Regions from separate parts of the Paenibacillus sp. GM2FR genome, predicted to be linked through region 1. Evidence: predicted binding sites of a transcription regulator. Region 1 holds the regulator's gene; the other holds the start of a gene.

Region 1 (7,555 bases):
CCGATGAGGACGTGTTCGGTAAAGGAGCAAAGTACAAGGTTCCCGATATGGAGAAGCTCAGCGAGCACATGGCCAGAAAATGTTTGGCCGTATCCGAATTGGTACCTGTTCAGGAGAAGGAACTGGCTTCCAATGAAATGCTGCCGCTGTTCCATGAGCTGGAGATGCCGCTGTCCCGAATTCTGGCCGATATGGAGAAGCAGGGCATTGCCGTTAATGCGGAGGCTTTGAAGGAGCTGGGTCGCGAGTTTGAAGAACAGATCGAGAAGCTCGTACATGAGATTTATGAGATTGCCGGGACGGAATTCAATCTCAATTCGCCTAAACAGCTGGGCGAAATTCTGTTTGTGAAGCTGGAGCTTCCGGTCATCAAGAAGACCAAAACCGGTTATTCTACCGATGCCGAGGTGCTGGAGAAGCTTGCGCCTTATCACGATATTGTCCGCTTGATTCTGAAGTATCGTACCTTGGCCAAGCTGCAATCCACCTATGTGGAAGGTCTTCTGAAGGAGATTTCATCACAGACTGGTAAAGTGCACACGTACTATCGCCAGACGATTGCCGCAACGGGGCGTCTGAGCAGCCAATACCCGAATTTGCAGAACATTCCGATCCGTCTGGAGGAGGGCCGCAAGCTGCGCAAGGTCTTCGTTCCGTCCGAGCCGGGCTGGAGCATTTTGGCGGCGGACTACTCCCAGATTGAGCTGCGCGTGCTTGCGCATATCTCGGATGATGAGCGGCTGAAGGAAGCCTTCGTCCACGATATGGACATCCACACCAAGACCGCGATGGACGTGTTTGGAGTCGGCGTGGATGAGGTGGATTCCAATATGCGCCGATCCGCGAAGGCGGTTAACTTCGGCATTGTGTATGGAATCAGCGACTATGGCTTGTCCCAGAACCTGAATATTACCCGGAAGGAAGCCGCGGCGTTCATCGACCAGTATTTCGAGGTATTCCAGGGTGTGCGGCGTTATATGGACGTGATCGTCAAGCAGGCGAAGCAAGACGGCTATGTGAAAACATTGCTTGAACGCAGACGCTATCTGCCAGAGATTAACGCCAGCAACTTTAACCTGCGGTCTTTTGCCGAGCGGACGGCGATGAATACGCCGATTCAGGGAACCGCTGCGGACATTATCAAGCTGGCCATGGTCCATATGGACAAGGCGCTGCATGATCGTCAATTGAAGAGCCGCATGCTGCTTCAGGTGCATGATGAATTGGTGTTCGAGGTGCCGGAGGATGAGCTGGAGATCATGAAGGAATTGGTGCCGGACGTGATGAGTCAGGCACTGAAGCTGTCGGTACCGCTGAAATCGGAAGTCAGCTATGGCGAGAACTGGTACGAAGCGAAGTAAAGCTGCACACGGTGCCAGCCGATAGAGGATTGTTTACAGGGATCATGGCGTGAAGAGGGGGGCCATATGCACCATACCTTTCCACAAAACCATGGTCCCGCTCTGTCCCAACTTCCGGTATAATGGGAGATGAGGTGAAGTCATTATGCCGGAATTGCCGGAAGTAGAAACCGTGAAACGAACACTTAACCAATTGATTAAAGGTAAGCATATAGATCATGTATCCGTACATCTGCCGCGGATTATACAGCGTCCTGACGATATTGAGGCCTTTGCGTTTATGTTGAAGGATCATACCGTGGAAGGCGTAGAGCGCCGCGGGAAATTTTTGCGGATATTGCTGGACGGACTGGTGATCGTGTCGCATCTTCGGATGGAAGGGCGTTACGGGCTGTACCCTGCCGAGGAGCCGGTGGAGAAGCACACCCATGTCATATTCCATTTCTCGGACGGCACGGAGCTGCGCTATAAGGACGTACGCCAATTCGGAACGATGCATCTCTTTGCAACAGGGGAAGAGTTCCAGCATGCTCCGCTTGCCAAGCTGGGGTATGAGCCGCTGGATGATACGTTTACATTCGGAACCTTCAAGGAAGTCATCGGCAGCAAGAAAACGAAGATTAAGGCGGTGCTGCTGAATCAGGCATATGTGGTCGGCATCGGCAATATATATGTCGATGAGGCATTGTTTCGAGCCAAGATTCATCCGGAGCGTAATGCTAACAGCCTGAAGGATGCCGAGCTCAAGCGACTGTATCATGCGATTGTGGATACACTGTCCGAAGCCGTAGACGCGGGTGGATCTTCCATAAAGTCCTATGTCAATGGACAGGGTGAAATGGGGATGTTCCAGCATAGTCATCAGATTTACGGACGGAAGGACAAGCCGTGTCATACATGCGGCGGACCGATTCATAAGATCGTGGTTGGCGGACGGGGGACCCATTTCTGCCCGAAGTGTCAGCCGGTAAAGAAGTAATCCAATAGGCGTGCACCCATTCCTTTCCCTACACATATAATGTGGAACATATGTGGAGCGCATGGAGCTGCTCTTCTTCATGAATGAGCCGCTTGATGTGGAGCTTACGAGGAGGGAAAAGGGTGCTCAGTCATATTTTCTCGTCTGCGCTGCTGGCCATGGCGTTAAGCCTGGACGGATTTGGCGCGGGGGTTACATACGGTCTGCGCAAAACAAGGATACCGCTGCTGTCTGTATTGATCATCTCGCTATGTTCCGGCTTGGTGCTCGGCGCCTCCATGCAGGCAGGCGCGCTGTTGCAGCGGTTCTTATCCCCATCTGTGGCGTCCGTGATCGGAGCCGCCATTTTGATTCTGCTGGGCTTATGGTCTCTATATCAGCAAGTTCGCAGAAAAAACGAGTCTGATGTGCAGCCGGTTTCTAATAGGGATATTTCCCAGTCCCTTATGGAAACGAAGGCGGCTGACTATCAAGTGAAATCACGACGTGAGGTTAACACGGCAGGTCAAGAGCATGTTCAGCGGGCGGTATTCTCTCTTGAGATTCCAAAGATCGGCATTGTCATTCAAATTCTCCGCAGTCCATCAAAAGCGGATCTGGACGACTCCGGCAGCATCTCCCCGTGGGAGGCGATGTGGCTCGGGATCGCGTTATCGCTCGATGCGTTCGGAGCAGGACTTGGCGCTGCCATGCTGGGCTTCTCACCGCTAGGTACGGCAGCTATCGTTTCCTTGTTTAGCGGGATATTCCTGGTGCTGGGCATGAGGGTTGGTTTACGCTTTGCATCCAAGGGCGGCATGCGTTTTATCTCTTATTTGCCTGCTTTTTTGTTAATCGTCATGGGTATAATGAAGCTGTTATGAGGTGAAGTCATGAATATCGGTTTAACCGGAGGAATTGCAACAGGCAAGAGCACCGTGTCCTCTATGTTGACCAAGAAGGGAGCACTTCTCGTCGATGCGGATCTTATCGCCCGGGAAGTCATGCTCCCGGGTCATCCGGTGCTGGGTAAAGTGACCGAACATTTTGGACAAGCGATCCTGTTTGAGGACGGTACGTTGAATCGAAAAAAACTCGGGGAAATGATCTTCCATCATCCCGAGCAGAGAACGGTGTTGAATGAGATCACGCACCCGGCGATCCGGCAGGAAATCCGGGAACGGACGGAAGCATATGAGCGGCAGTATCCCGACCGGCTCGTGGTAGCGGATATTCCGCTGCTGCTTGAGGCAAGGGAGCAGTATTCTTATCTTGACCAGATTGCTGTCGTTTATGTGCCGCGAGAGCTGCAGCTTGAGCGCCTGATGGTGCGCGATGATCTTAACCGGGAAGCGGCAGAAGCGCGTTTAAACAGCCAGATGGATATCGAGGAGAAGAAGCGTCTGGCGGATATCCTCATCGATAACAGCGGAACATTGGCCGAAACACAGCAGCAGGTGGACAACCTGTGGGGCAGGTTGGTTCGGTTATGAAGTGGCTCCGTAAAAAAAGAGTGCTGCTCCTGCTGTTTGTTTCTTTTGTAGCGCTGCTGTTTCTGAGCTCGAACTGGATGACCTTGCTGTATCCGATTCATTATAAGGATGAAATTCGGAAGCATGCCGCTTATTATGAGGTTGATCCATTCCTGGTGGCTTCCATCATACGAGTAGAAACGAACTTCAAGCCGGGCAAGGAGTCCAAGAAAGGCGCGCTGGGCATTATGCAGCTGATGCCGGATACGGCGAACTGGGCGATGGAAATGGCCAAGCTGCCGTCGGTGAACCTGCTGAGCGTGAAGAATGAAGTGGATGCGAATATCCAGCTCGGCACCTGGTATATTCAGAACCTGCACAAGGAAATGGACGGCAATCCGATTGCCGCCATCGCTGCCTATAATGCAGGCCCCGGGAACGTCAAGAATTGGATCAACAAGGGCATGTGGGATGGAACCTACGAGAATGTGAAGAGTATTCCCATCGGGGAAACCCGTCACTATGTACAGCGCGTGATTTATTATTATAATCAATATACGGATGTGTATAAGGACGGCTTTTAACGAAAAAAGAGCGCTGGACAGGCTCTTACATCGAGCCGTCCAACACTCCTTTTTTAAGGAAGAATCAATTATTGACCGGAGAATTGACCAGCCAATTGTTGCTCGGCCAGGGTTACAAGACGCTTTGTGATGTATCCCCCGATCGAACCGTTCTCGTAGGAAGTCATGTTACCTTGGTATCCGTCTTGTGGAATGGAGATACCAAGTTCTTGAGCTACCTCGTACTTCAATTGCTCAAGAGCAGCGTTTGCGCGAGGAACAACCAGGTTGTTGGAGTTGTTGTTGCTTTGTGCCATGTTAAGTTCACCTCCTTGGGTTGGTAAAAGTATTATGTCTCGGGTTTCGCATTTTCATAACATAAAAGAAAAAAGTTTTGCTGGTAAATTTTTCTTAAGCGCCATTAAGGCTAAAATACGCTGAAACGAAGGAAGTGAAGTTGACTTTATGAAATGTCCATATTGCAGTTATGCCGGGACGAAAGTGCTTGATTCCAGGCCTGCCAACGAGAATAAATCCATCCGCCGCCGCAGGGAATGCGAGCAGTGCAGCAAGAGATTCACAACCTTTGAGATGGTGGAGGAAACGCCGCTGATCGTCGTGAAGAAGGACGGAAGCCGCGAAGAATTCAGCCGGGAGAAGGTACTCCGCGGTTTGATACGTGCATGCGAGAAGCGTCCGGTATCGGTGGACCAGCTGGATATGATCGTATCGGATGTTGAGAAGGCACTGCGAAATACCGCAGCAGCAGAGGTGGAGAGCCGCCAGATCGGGGAGCTTCTGATGGAACGGTTATATCCAGTCGACGAAGTGGCTTACGTCCGGTTTGCATCCGTGTACCGGCAGTTCAAGGATATCAATATGTTTATGAAGGAACTGAAAAGCCTGCTGTCCAAGGATACGGACGGTCAGGAGCTGTAAGAGCGCCGGGGTTCCGCGTGATCCAGGTGCTCTTCCGGTGCTCCCATGGCGCCCATCCTCATTATCGATAAGTGACATGATATAGAGAAGTAAAAGGGATACAGCACGTCATCAAAAAATGTGAAAAACATGTTGACATGCCTGCTGATTTTTTATATGATATAGAAGTCGCTTACGGGGCCTTAGCTCAGCTGGGAGAGCGCATCGCTGGCAGCGATGAGGTCAGGGGTTCGATCCCCCTAGGCTCCATATGAAGAAAACCCTTGATGGTACATCAAGGGTTTTTTTGTTTTTTAATGACTTGTTAATTCTTTTCAGAAAAGGTCTTGGGGGCGAATTGGGGACGAAATTGAATACAATGATGGGTAATCAATTTAAATCATGAAAACAAGCAGCGTGGGGGTTCCCGGCGCTGCTTGTTTTATTTTCGCGACCCGATCCTATCCAGGACAAACAATTTGCAATTCAAGTAAAGAAAGGACAGGGGCGCACTGTCCTTTCTTTATAGATGAGGATGAACGCGTGATGAGTTTACGGTTCGATCAAGGTTTACAGATCGACTTTCCAGTTGCCCATCATCTTGGCGACTTCCGGATCGCGGTACGATAAGAAAAGACTTTTCCGCGTATCGAGGGTGGAAATTTGTTCGATATCGTCCGCGTTCAACGCAAAGTCGAAAATGTTGAAGTTTTCGACGATCCGCTCTTTTCTCACTGATTTTGGAATGACAACGACTTCACGTTGAACAAGCCAGCGCAGCACGACCTGAGCGACGGACTTGTTGTATTTTTCCGCGATCGAGGTCAGCACTTCGTTGCCAAACATGTTGTTGCGTCCTTCAGCGAGCGGCCCCCACGATTGGTGCTGCACTCCCTGCTCTTTCATAAAAGCGGTGTTCTCGATTTGCTGGTAGAAGGGGTGCGTTTCGACCTGGTTGACGGCGGGCACGATTTTGTTATTCACGATGAGGTCCATAAGTCGATCGGGCAGGAAGTTGCTGACACCGATCGCTTTGATTTTGCTTTCGCGGTACAGGTCTTCCATCGCACGCCAAGCGCCGTAGTAATCGCCAAACGGCTGGTGAATAAGGTACAGATCGAGATAGTCGAGCTGCAGCTTCCTCAAGGATTTGGCAAACGCCAGCTTGGCACTCTCGTAGCCGGCATCCTGAACCCAGAGCTTGGTCGTGATGAACAGCTCTTCACGCGGTACGCCGCTGCGCTTGATCGCGCGTCCGACCGCTTCCTCATTCAGATAACCCGCGGCGGTGTCGATCAGGCGGTAACCGGCCATCAGCGCTTCATATACTGCATTCTCGCATTCTTCAGCATCGGGAATTTGGTAGACTCCGAAGCCGATGATCGGCATTTTCACTCCGTTGTTCAATGTTACAGTTTGCATTGTAATTCCTCCCATGGTTCAAATGTAAAACGGCAAACGGCCGCGAATCCCGTGAATCGGGCACCTCAGCGGGGCTTCCGCTTTCGGTCGATTTGCATTACAATAAGCCTACTGCCTTCGTGTTACACGAAGTCAAGCCGTCTTCAAAAATTTATTTTCCAAGGAGGATTACACATGCATACGGTCAAAGAAGCCGCCCTGATTACGGGACTTACCGAGCACGCCGTGCGCTTTTATACGGATAAAGGCCTGGTGCCAAGCGTACAGCGCAATCAAAACAACATTCGGATGTTCGACGAAGAATCGATCAACTGGCTGCATGGCGTCAAATGCCTCAAGCAATCCGGGATGCCGATTGAAGTCATTAAAACGTACGTCGACCTCTGCCTCGAAGGGGATTCGACCATTCCGCAACGCTACACTCTCATAATGGAGCATAAAGAAGCGGCGCTCGTTAAGCTCGAAGAAGCCAAACAGCACATTGCCCATTTGGAACAAAAAACCGTCCTATATCAGGCCATTTTGGAGCACCGCGCTCCAGACACGACCAATCCCGGCAACTGGGACAAAATTCAGCATATGCATGGTGACGTATTTTACTCGCCTTCGGTTCGGAAGGCGTGAGAGATATTCGTCCGCACATCAACCGCATCGAAGAAAATCTTCGGTTTTAAACTCCTGATTGGCTTGGCAATGAACAAGAGCCGCGTCACGCTAGATTGAACTATCGGGTACGACAGTATTATGGTTGATGATACGCATCCCCGTGCTGTCTGTAACGGCAAGTATTAGGACCTCCTTTTGCGGAGGGCCCCTTTTTCCTCAATTTGTTCAATTCACATCTGCCAATACTACCCAAAT
Region 2 (7,555 bases), 440 kb from region 1:
CCTTGCGAAGCAGCATGAACAGTCTGCGCGAAATGGCCAGGTTGATATCTTTTTCGAGAATGTCTCCATACGACGTTCCTCCATCGATTCCGCCATGACCCACATCGATCATAATGACATCATGGGCAAAAGGGTGCAGCTGCCTTAGTTCTGACTGGTCGATCTCCTGCCCTGAAGAGTGGGTGGATTCCGGCGTTTCGGTCAGTAGCCTTGTTGTCGATATGGGGATGGGATGAACGGCATGCGCGGGGCGCGTCATGGCTTGCTCCTTCACTGGATAGGCTTCCATAACAGAACTCGGGAGTGCCAGTGTAAAGAGAAGCATCCATACCATGGCTGTCTTAATCATGTTGGCTCCCTTCTTTCACGTAAAATTTTCGGCTTTTTTAGAATGTGCATTTGGCGGAAAAATCATGCTGTTCAAGTGCGTGCGTCTAGAATCGATCGAAATGGAGCAAACTGATACTGGGATGTGGAAAAACCATAAGGAGTTGATTCGTATGGCTAGCGGCGATGAATTGATCAAGTACATTACCGAACGAGTGGTTCATTATATAGATACGCCTAAGGACGTTCGGCGCCAGGCGAAGGTGAAGGAATCCTGGACCACAAGGTGGTTCGGCATGATTCCGCTCTCCATGTCGCTGTGGAAAGAGGATGTAACCACCAAACGCAAAAAAAAGACAAAGTAGCTGCTGCTGCATGTTATTATGAATCCGCATTTTGTACATCGTGCGAGTTGCTTCATGTGCGCACGATCTCCGGTTTGGGGCGACCAAGCTCCTGGATGGCTGTCGACCCATGTGGGTGAACAAGTTGTAAAACGCCGTGAAATCATAAAGGACGCTGCCCTGTGAAAGGGCCGCGTCCTTTTGTCATTTATGGCATATTTTGCAGGAATGAGGGCTGTTGTATGGGATGGCATATGATATTCGTAAATCGCTTGTTAGCTGCCGAAGCCGTATTCTTCCGGCTGAGCATAAAATTGTCCCTGCCCGATTAACCGGGATGCCGGCAGGAAACGGAGGGTGTCCGTATTCCGCAAGGGAACCGAAACATATAGCGCAGCCGGGTTCTCCTGATTCCCCGATGACCAGCGATGCCAGCCGGTTAAGTTAAAAGGTGCGCCGTAAGCGGCATTGCCTTTTTTGGACTTGAATATCAGGGTGGAGTGCTCCTGCAGTAAATTCCGCAGATCGGCGCTGCTTCGGGCCGTTAGATTGCTTGAGGTCAGCCACAGCAGATTATCGTAAGGATCAAGAGAGTCCCCGGATGCGATGGACGGCGTTCCGGCAAACCAACGATTCGACGTGGATGAAGCCACGAGTCCTTTGGCTGCGGCAGGCAGGGATATGGATACCGGCTTAGTCTTTGTTTGTGTCTTCTGAGGCTCATCCGGGAGCGCTTCGCTGTTCAGTGCACTAAAATAGACCGGCTTTTTGCCGGGGAGCTGGACCTGCCAGACAGGGGATACTTCATACAGCTTACGCACGATGCTCCCTTGAGGCAATGATCCTCCGGCCTTCATAAGACCTTCCGCAGCGAGCCGCTCTTTCAGCGGAGCTTGGCTGTAGGGAAGGGTCGAGCCGATCCCGTATTCACTTAGGATATATCCACCCTCTTCTCCTGCACTGATAATCATGTATCCTTGCGGCAGTCCTTCAGCGGAAATCGTGACCAGCCAGCCGTGCGTGCCCGGACCGAGCGGGGTGAATTCGAGTTTTGCTTCGTCCCAGGTCGTAAATGGCGCATGGGCCGATAATTGAGCGACGGTCTCCTCAGCAAAGTCCATCAAACTCCCGGGCACCTGAGCCACGGCTTTGTTCGGATTAACACCTGAAATGCCTAATATATGATGATCCGCTGTAAACGGAGTGCCTGTCAGACTAAGGCTATCCGCAGAATTGGAAACATCGGCTTGGCTTGCGGCAGCTATGCTTGCCTGCGGCTGGACCGTGCTGAACGACAGGATGGTCGTTACGATAACGGAGACAGACAACATTCGATATCGGCTCAACTGCTTATTATAGGGTGATCTGGGCTTAAAATCCTTGTCATTAGGGTTATGAAGTTTCATGTTCCACCGTTTCAAATCATTAACCGCCTTTCCTTGGCCCTACACGCCATGGATGTGATGGAATCATCATATCGGACAAGCTCTGCAAAGGCTGTTGCAAGCTGTCGCGGCAGGAGAAGGGAGAATGGTTCTTTTTTTGCCTGCTTTTGTAGAGGGGCGTCATGATGACGCACCCACAGGCGAACATAGATGAAATAGACCGCAGGTTATGACGGACAAGCTCACTTTCGGCTCGTACTGCCACTGCATTTCGGACCGGCGGTTCTTATATTGCTCCTCGATAAGCGCTTTTTTCTCTTCGTCCTGCTCCTTGAGCAGGTCCTCGTAATAGCTGTCGATGACCAACAGTTCATCTTCAAGACGTTCTCTTGCTTTTGTGGCCCAGTCATAGTCGAGCTTGCTTAGCTTGTCGATGAGATGGTTCTCCAGCGCATCTACGGCCTGCTGCAAGGTGAGCGCAGCCGGGCGGACATGAACGCTCTCCGGCAAGCGGGGCGTCAGTTCGCGTCCATTCAGGACCGCCGGGAAGTCTTGGGCGATCGAACGGCTGGATAGTGAGATGCCGAGAAAAAACAATTCCTCCCGCTTGAGATCACAGCTGAACTCCACCTTGAAACAGACGCCCAGCCACTGCTCATACGGAGTGGAACGGGCTCGCGGACGCGGCTCGGTCTCGCGCTGCTGGAACAGATAGACGCATTTGCCTTCCTCCCGGGAAGCATTCCAGATCTGTGCGAGCCGGCTGCTGCCGTAGCCGATGTTCTCCCGCTGAATGCGGCCGGGACCAAGGATAGGCAGCACCGGGGCATTCCCATAAAAGCGGGCCAGGAGCGGATCCTGCGCAGGCGCAGCGAGCTGCGCTTTGGTTTCGGCTTCTTTGGTCTTTGCCAGCCGTTCGTCGTATTTTTCCGGATCAAACACGAAATTGAACGACAACGTTTCGGCGGGAGCGCCGGTACGTTCCACGAAGCCCCAGTAATACGGGCGGTTGGTGAGCATTTTGTCAGCTTGCGGCGACAGTTTCACGGTGACGTGCTCAGGCGATTTTTCAATGACGGTGCATTCGGTGGCTTCCAAATAGGCCATGAAGTGCTGCTGCACCTCCTGCGGCGTCATGGTCATATTAGGCCTCTTCCTCTCTCAGATTTTCTTCGACGATGCTTCCTTGCTCGATATCCTGTTTAATATGGTGAATCGAGTCACCCAGTGTACTGATGCGCTGGCGAATTTCATCATCGTTGCCGGACTCCAGCATGATTTTGTACAGGCTCTTCTCGATGGATTCCTTCTTCTCGAACCGCTCCAGGATGACGTCCAGTCCGCCGATGACCATCTCGAACATGTTGATTTTCTCGTGCAGCAGATTCAGGATATGCTCTTCAATGGTTCCCGACGTGGACAGGTTGTAGATCTTCACGTCATTGGTCTGGCCGAGACGATGCACACGTCCGATCCGCTGCTCGACCCGCATGGGATTCCAGGGCAGATCAAAGTTGATCATATGGTGGCAGAATTGCAGATTGATGCCTTCACCCCCGGCTTCCGTCGCAATCATGACCTGCGCCTTGCCCCGGAAGAGGTCCATCATCCAGTCCTTCTTGCCGCGGTTCATGCCGCCCCGGTACGGTACGGAGATCAGTCCGTGATCGCGGAAATAATTGAGCAAATATTCCTGCGTGGCGCGGTATTCCGTAAATACAATGACCTTCTCGTTCATTTGCTGGATCAGCTCAATGGCTTTTTCCGCCTTGGTGTTGGCTTTGATGGCCTTGATGAGATAGACCAGCTCCCAGATTTTATCGCGCAGCGGCGAGTCCTCCGGCAGCTTCTTGGACAGATTAACAAGAGTCACGAAGACGGCATCGCGGCTGCTGCACACTTCACGCTGGAGGGTAACGAGGGACAGCATACTGCTTAAATTTCCCCCTGCTGCCTGATACTGATCTTTGACGAAGGACGTGACGCCGTCGTATAATGACTGTTCTTCGGGCGAGAGGCTAAGCCCTACATTGCGGACGGATCGCTTGGTGAATTTCACTTCGCCTTCGCCGCGGCGGTTACGGATCATGACCTTGGACAGCTCATCCTTGAGCTGATCCTGGTTCTTGGGTCTTCGTTTATCGACAACAAAATTAGCGGCAAACTGCCCTTGGCCTCCGAGCTGACCCGGCTTCAGCAGGGTGATCAGATTGAAGAGCTCGCTGAGATCGTTCTGCACCGGCGTGGCCGTCAGCAAGAGGCAGTATTTTTTGCGCAGCTTTTGAATGAATTGATAATTGGACGTTTTCTTGTTCTTGAGCTTATGCGCCTCATCGATGATGAGCATATCGTACTCCTCGTTCAGCAGAATCTCCTGATGCGGATCGCGCTTGGCCGTGTCCATGGAGGCGACAACGATATCATTGCCCCAGGAGTACGCTTTTTTCTGCGCAATCGCGGGAATGCCGAACTTGGAGTTGAGCTCGCGAACCCATTGCAGCACAAGGGAAGCCGGAACCAGTATCAACACTTTGGATACCAGGCCGCGCACGATGTATTCTTTTAAAATAAGGCCGGCTTCAATCGTCTTCCCAAGTCCCACCTCATCGGCCAGAATCGCTCTGCCCGACATCTCGAACAAGACGCGTCTTGCGGTATCGGTCTGATGGGGGAGCGGGGACAAGCCGCCAAGGTGCTTGAGGCATTGCAGTTCTTCAAAGCTTGTAACGAGACGCGATTTCTCGCCCTCCACGGCAAGCTGGGCCAGACGATAGTCACCCCAAGGTCCGCCCTTGTCCAGTCGACCGGCGAGATCGTCAAACCAGGAACGGTCGATCTGCAGTGGAACGGGAAGGCGCGGGTCGAAAATCATGCCTGAGTCGGCAGATGGCTGATGGTTCATGTCGATCTCCTCCTGTTGTGAAAGATTCCGGGCCAACGGTGTATATGTAGTATGGACGAAAAAAGAAGTCTTCATAACCTTGCACGGATTCGGAAGGGCGTGGAATAACCCGAAGGGCGCACGGCTGCTGGAATTGGATATTTTCATCCTTTTTTTTCATAGGGAATGGCGAAAAAGAGAGCGAGAGGAAGAAAGCGGAAGCTTGCGAGCGGGAGCTTGGATTTGTCGGCTTAATTTTCACAATATCGGCATAGTTAACCTATATATAGTGTAGTATAATGAATTAACAGCACTATATATGGTGTGTATAGTGGTTTTTGATGTTTGACCGGCTACATAACAGGTTATGTTGTTGGTGAGCGCATATACTGGGGAATCTTTTTAATTTTATATCTTATATAGGAGGTAGTTGCTCTTGAGTACGATGCAGAATCAGCGGCTGGAAGGTTTAAGCGAGAAGATCTTTTTGGACCGGTATGCCTGGAAGGATGCCGACACCAACAACGCTAAGGTAGGCGATGTGGTGCTCGTTCTGACGAAGGATGATCCTAAATTTCCGACCAAGGAAGTTGGCGAAATCGTGAAGCGCGAAGGCCGCAAGGTCACGGTGAAGACACGGAAGGGCGAGCTTGTGGAATCGGATGTGGAGAAGCTGACGTTAACCATCGAGAAAACGCCGGAAGAAATGTGGGATCGACTCGCGGCCGCCATGTCATCGGTTGAGGCAACGCCGGAACTGCAGGAAGAGTGGCGCGGGAAGTTCCGCGAGATTCTGGATGATTGGAAGCTGGTGCCGGGCGGACGGATTGCAGCCGGAGCGGGTGCAAGCGATGAATTGACGCTGTTCAACTGCTACGTGATTCCTTCACCGAAGGACAGCCGGGGCGGTATCATGGAAACCCTGTCCGAGATGACCGAGATTATGGCACGCGGCGGCGGTGTCGGCATTAACTTGTCTTCCCTGCGTCCTCGGCGCGCGATTGTAAGAGGCGTGAACGGATCTTCAAGCGGTGCGGTATCGTGGGGCGGATTGTTCAGTTATACAACGGGATTGATCGAGCAGGGCGGAAGCCGCCGGGGTGCGCTCATGCTGATGATTAACGATTGGCATCCGGACGTGGAGGATTTCATTACGGTAAAGCAGACGATGGGACAAGTTACGAATGCGAACCTGTCGGTATGCGTCAGCAACGATTTCATGAAGGCCGTAAAGGAAGATCTGGACTGGGAGCTGGTGTTCCCGGATACTACCGATCCGGATTATGATGAGCTGTGGGACGGCGATCTGGATAAATGGAAGAAAGCTGGACGCAGTATCATTCCATATAAAACGGTAAAAGCACGCGAGGTCTGGCATACCATTATCGAATCCGCGTGGAAATCGGCAGAGCCGGGCGTCGTCTTCATGGAATACTACAACCAGATGTCCAACAGCTGGTATTTCAACCCGATTATCTGTACGAACCCTTGCGGTGAGCAGGGACTCCCGGGCTGGGGCGTATGCAACCTGTCCGCGATGAACCTGTCGAAGTTCTATGATGAAGCGAATCATGACGTTGCCTGGGAAGAGCTGGCGACAACGACGCGTTACTCCGTGCGGTTCCTGGATAATGTCATTGACCGGACGCCGTACCATTTTGAAGAAAACGAATTAAATCAGAAGAAAGAGCGGCGCGTGGGTCTCGGAACGATGGGTCTGGCCGAGCTGATGATCAAGCTGAACATCCGTTACGGCAGCCCGGAATCGCTGGAGTTCCTGGATAAGCTGTATGGCTTCATCGCGCGCGAAGCGTATCTTGCATCCGCCGATATTGCCGAGGAGAAGGGTTCGTTCCAGGCATTCGATGCCGAACTGTACCTGCAAAGCGGATTCATGAAAAATATGACCGAGGTATATCCAGAAGTTGCTGAAGCGGTACGCAACAAAGGTGCACGCAACGTAACCGTCATCACCCAAGCACCGACAGGCAGCACGGGTACGATGGTCGGAACGTCGACGGGTATCGAGCCGTACTTCGCCTTCAAATACTTCCGTCAAAGCCGTCTCGGCTTCGACGAGCAGTTCGTCCCAATTGCCCAGGATTGGCTGGACAGCCATCCGGGTGAGGAGCTTCCGGACTATTACGTCACGGCGATGAGTCTTTCCGCCGAGGATCATATCCGCGTGCAAGCGGCGATTCAGCGTTGGGTGGACAGCTCCATCTCGAAGACGGCGAACTGTCCGGCGGACTTCACGGTTGAAGATACGAAGCGCCTGTACGAGCTGGCATTCGATCTGGGATGCAAAGGCGTAACGATCTACCGCGACGGCAGCCGCGACGTGCAGGTGCTGCAAACGGAGAGAAAAGAAGATAAAGCGGCCGAAGCGACAACAGCTTCTACTGCGGAAACAGCGCTTGAGCAAAGCGCGGCAGGGCAAGCGGCTGAGGATGCGGCGAGCGTGGAGCCGGCGGCTGCAAGCATGGCCGTGACAGCCTCACCGAGCAAGAGCGGGCTGGATAAACAATACAAGAAGCGCCCGCAAGTGCTGCGCGGCGCGACCTATAAAATGAACACGCCGTTCGGTATGGCGTACATTACGATCAACGATCTGGACG

The links. Region 1 encodes NrdR, which represses ribonucleotide reductase genes. Its sites were predicted from a motif close to AACACNATATATNGTGTT; they were not measured.
Region 2: a site for NrdR is predicted at 5,247-5,264, ahead of PAEVO_RS16075 (adenosylcobalamin-dependent ribonucleoside-diphosphate reductase). Genes of this name have one in related genera too.

Annotation. Positions count from the first base shown of each region.
Region 1 covers NZ_MKZM01000008.1:3,978,775-3,986,329, reverse strand. The annotation lists gene polA (DNA polymerase I) at 1-1,361, shown strand, start outside; gene mutM (DNA-formamidopyrimidine glycosylase) at 1,507-2,340, shown strand; gene PAEVO_RS18020 (MntP/YtaF family protein) at 2,463-3,203, shown strand; gene coaE (dephospho-CoA kinase) at 3,213-3,812, shown strand; gene PAEVO_RS18010 (lytic transglycosylase domain-containing protein) at 3,809-4,375, shown strand; gene PAEVO_RS18005 (alpha/beta-type small acid-soluble spore protein) at 4,444-4,671, opposite strand; gene nrdR (transcriptional regulator NrdR) at 4,820-5,293, shown strand; tRNA gene PAEVO_RS17995 (tRNA-Ala) at 5,470-5,542, shown strand; gene PAEVO_RS17990 (aldo/keto reductase) at 5,843-6,694, opposite strand; gene PAEVO_RS17985 (MerR family transcriptional regulator) at 6,869-7,318, shown strand.
Region 2 covers NZ_MKZM01000008.1:3,539,289-3,546,843, reverse strand. The annotation lists gene PAEVO_RS16105 (N-acetylmuramoyl-L-alanine amidase) at 1-349, opposite strand, end outside; gene PAEVO_RS16100 (YqzE family protein) at 501-692, shown strand; gene PAEVO_RS16095 (hypothetical protein) at 947-2,077, opposite strand; gene PAEVO_RS16090 (YqhG family protein) at 2,237-3,199, opposite strand; gene PAEVO_RS16085 (DEAD/DEAH box helicase) at 3,201-4,958, opposite strand; gene PAEVO_RS16075 (adenosylcobalamin-dependent ribonucleoside-diphosphate reductase) at 5,383-7,555, shown strand, end outside.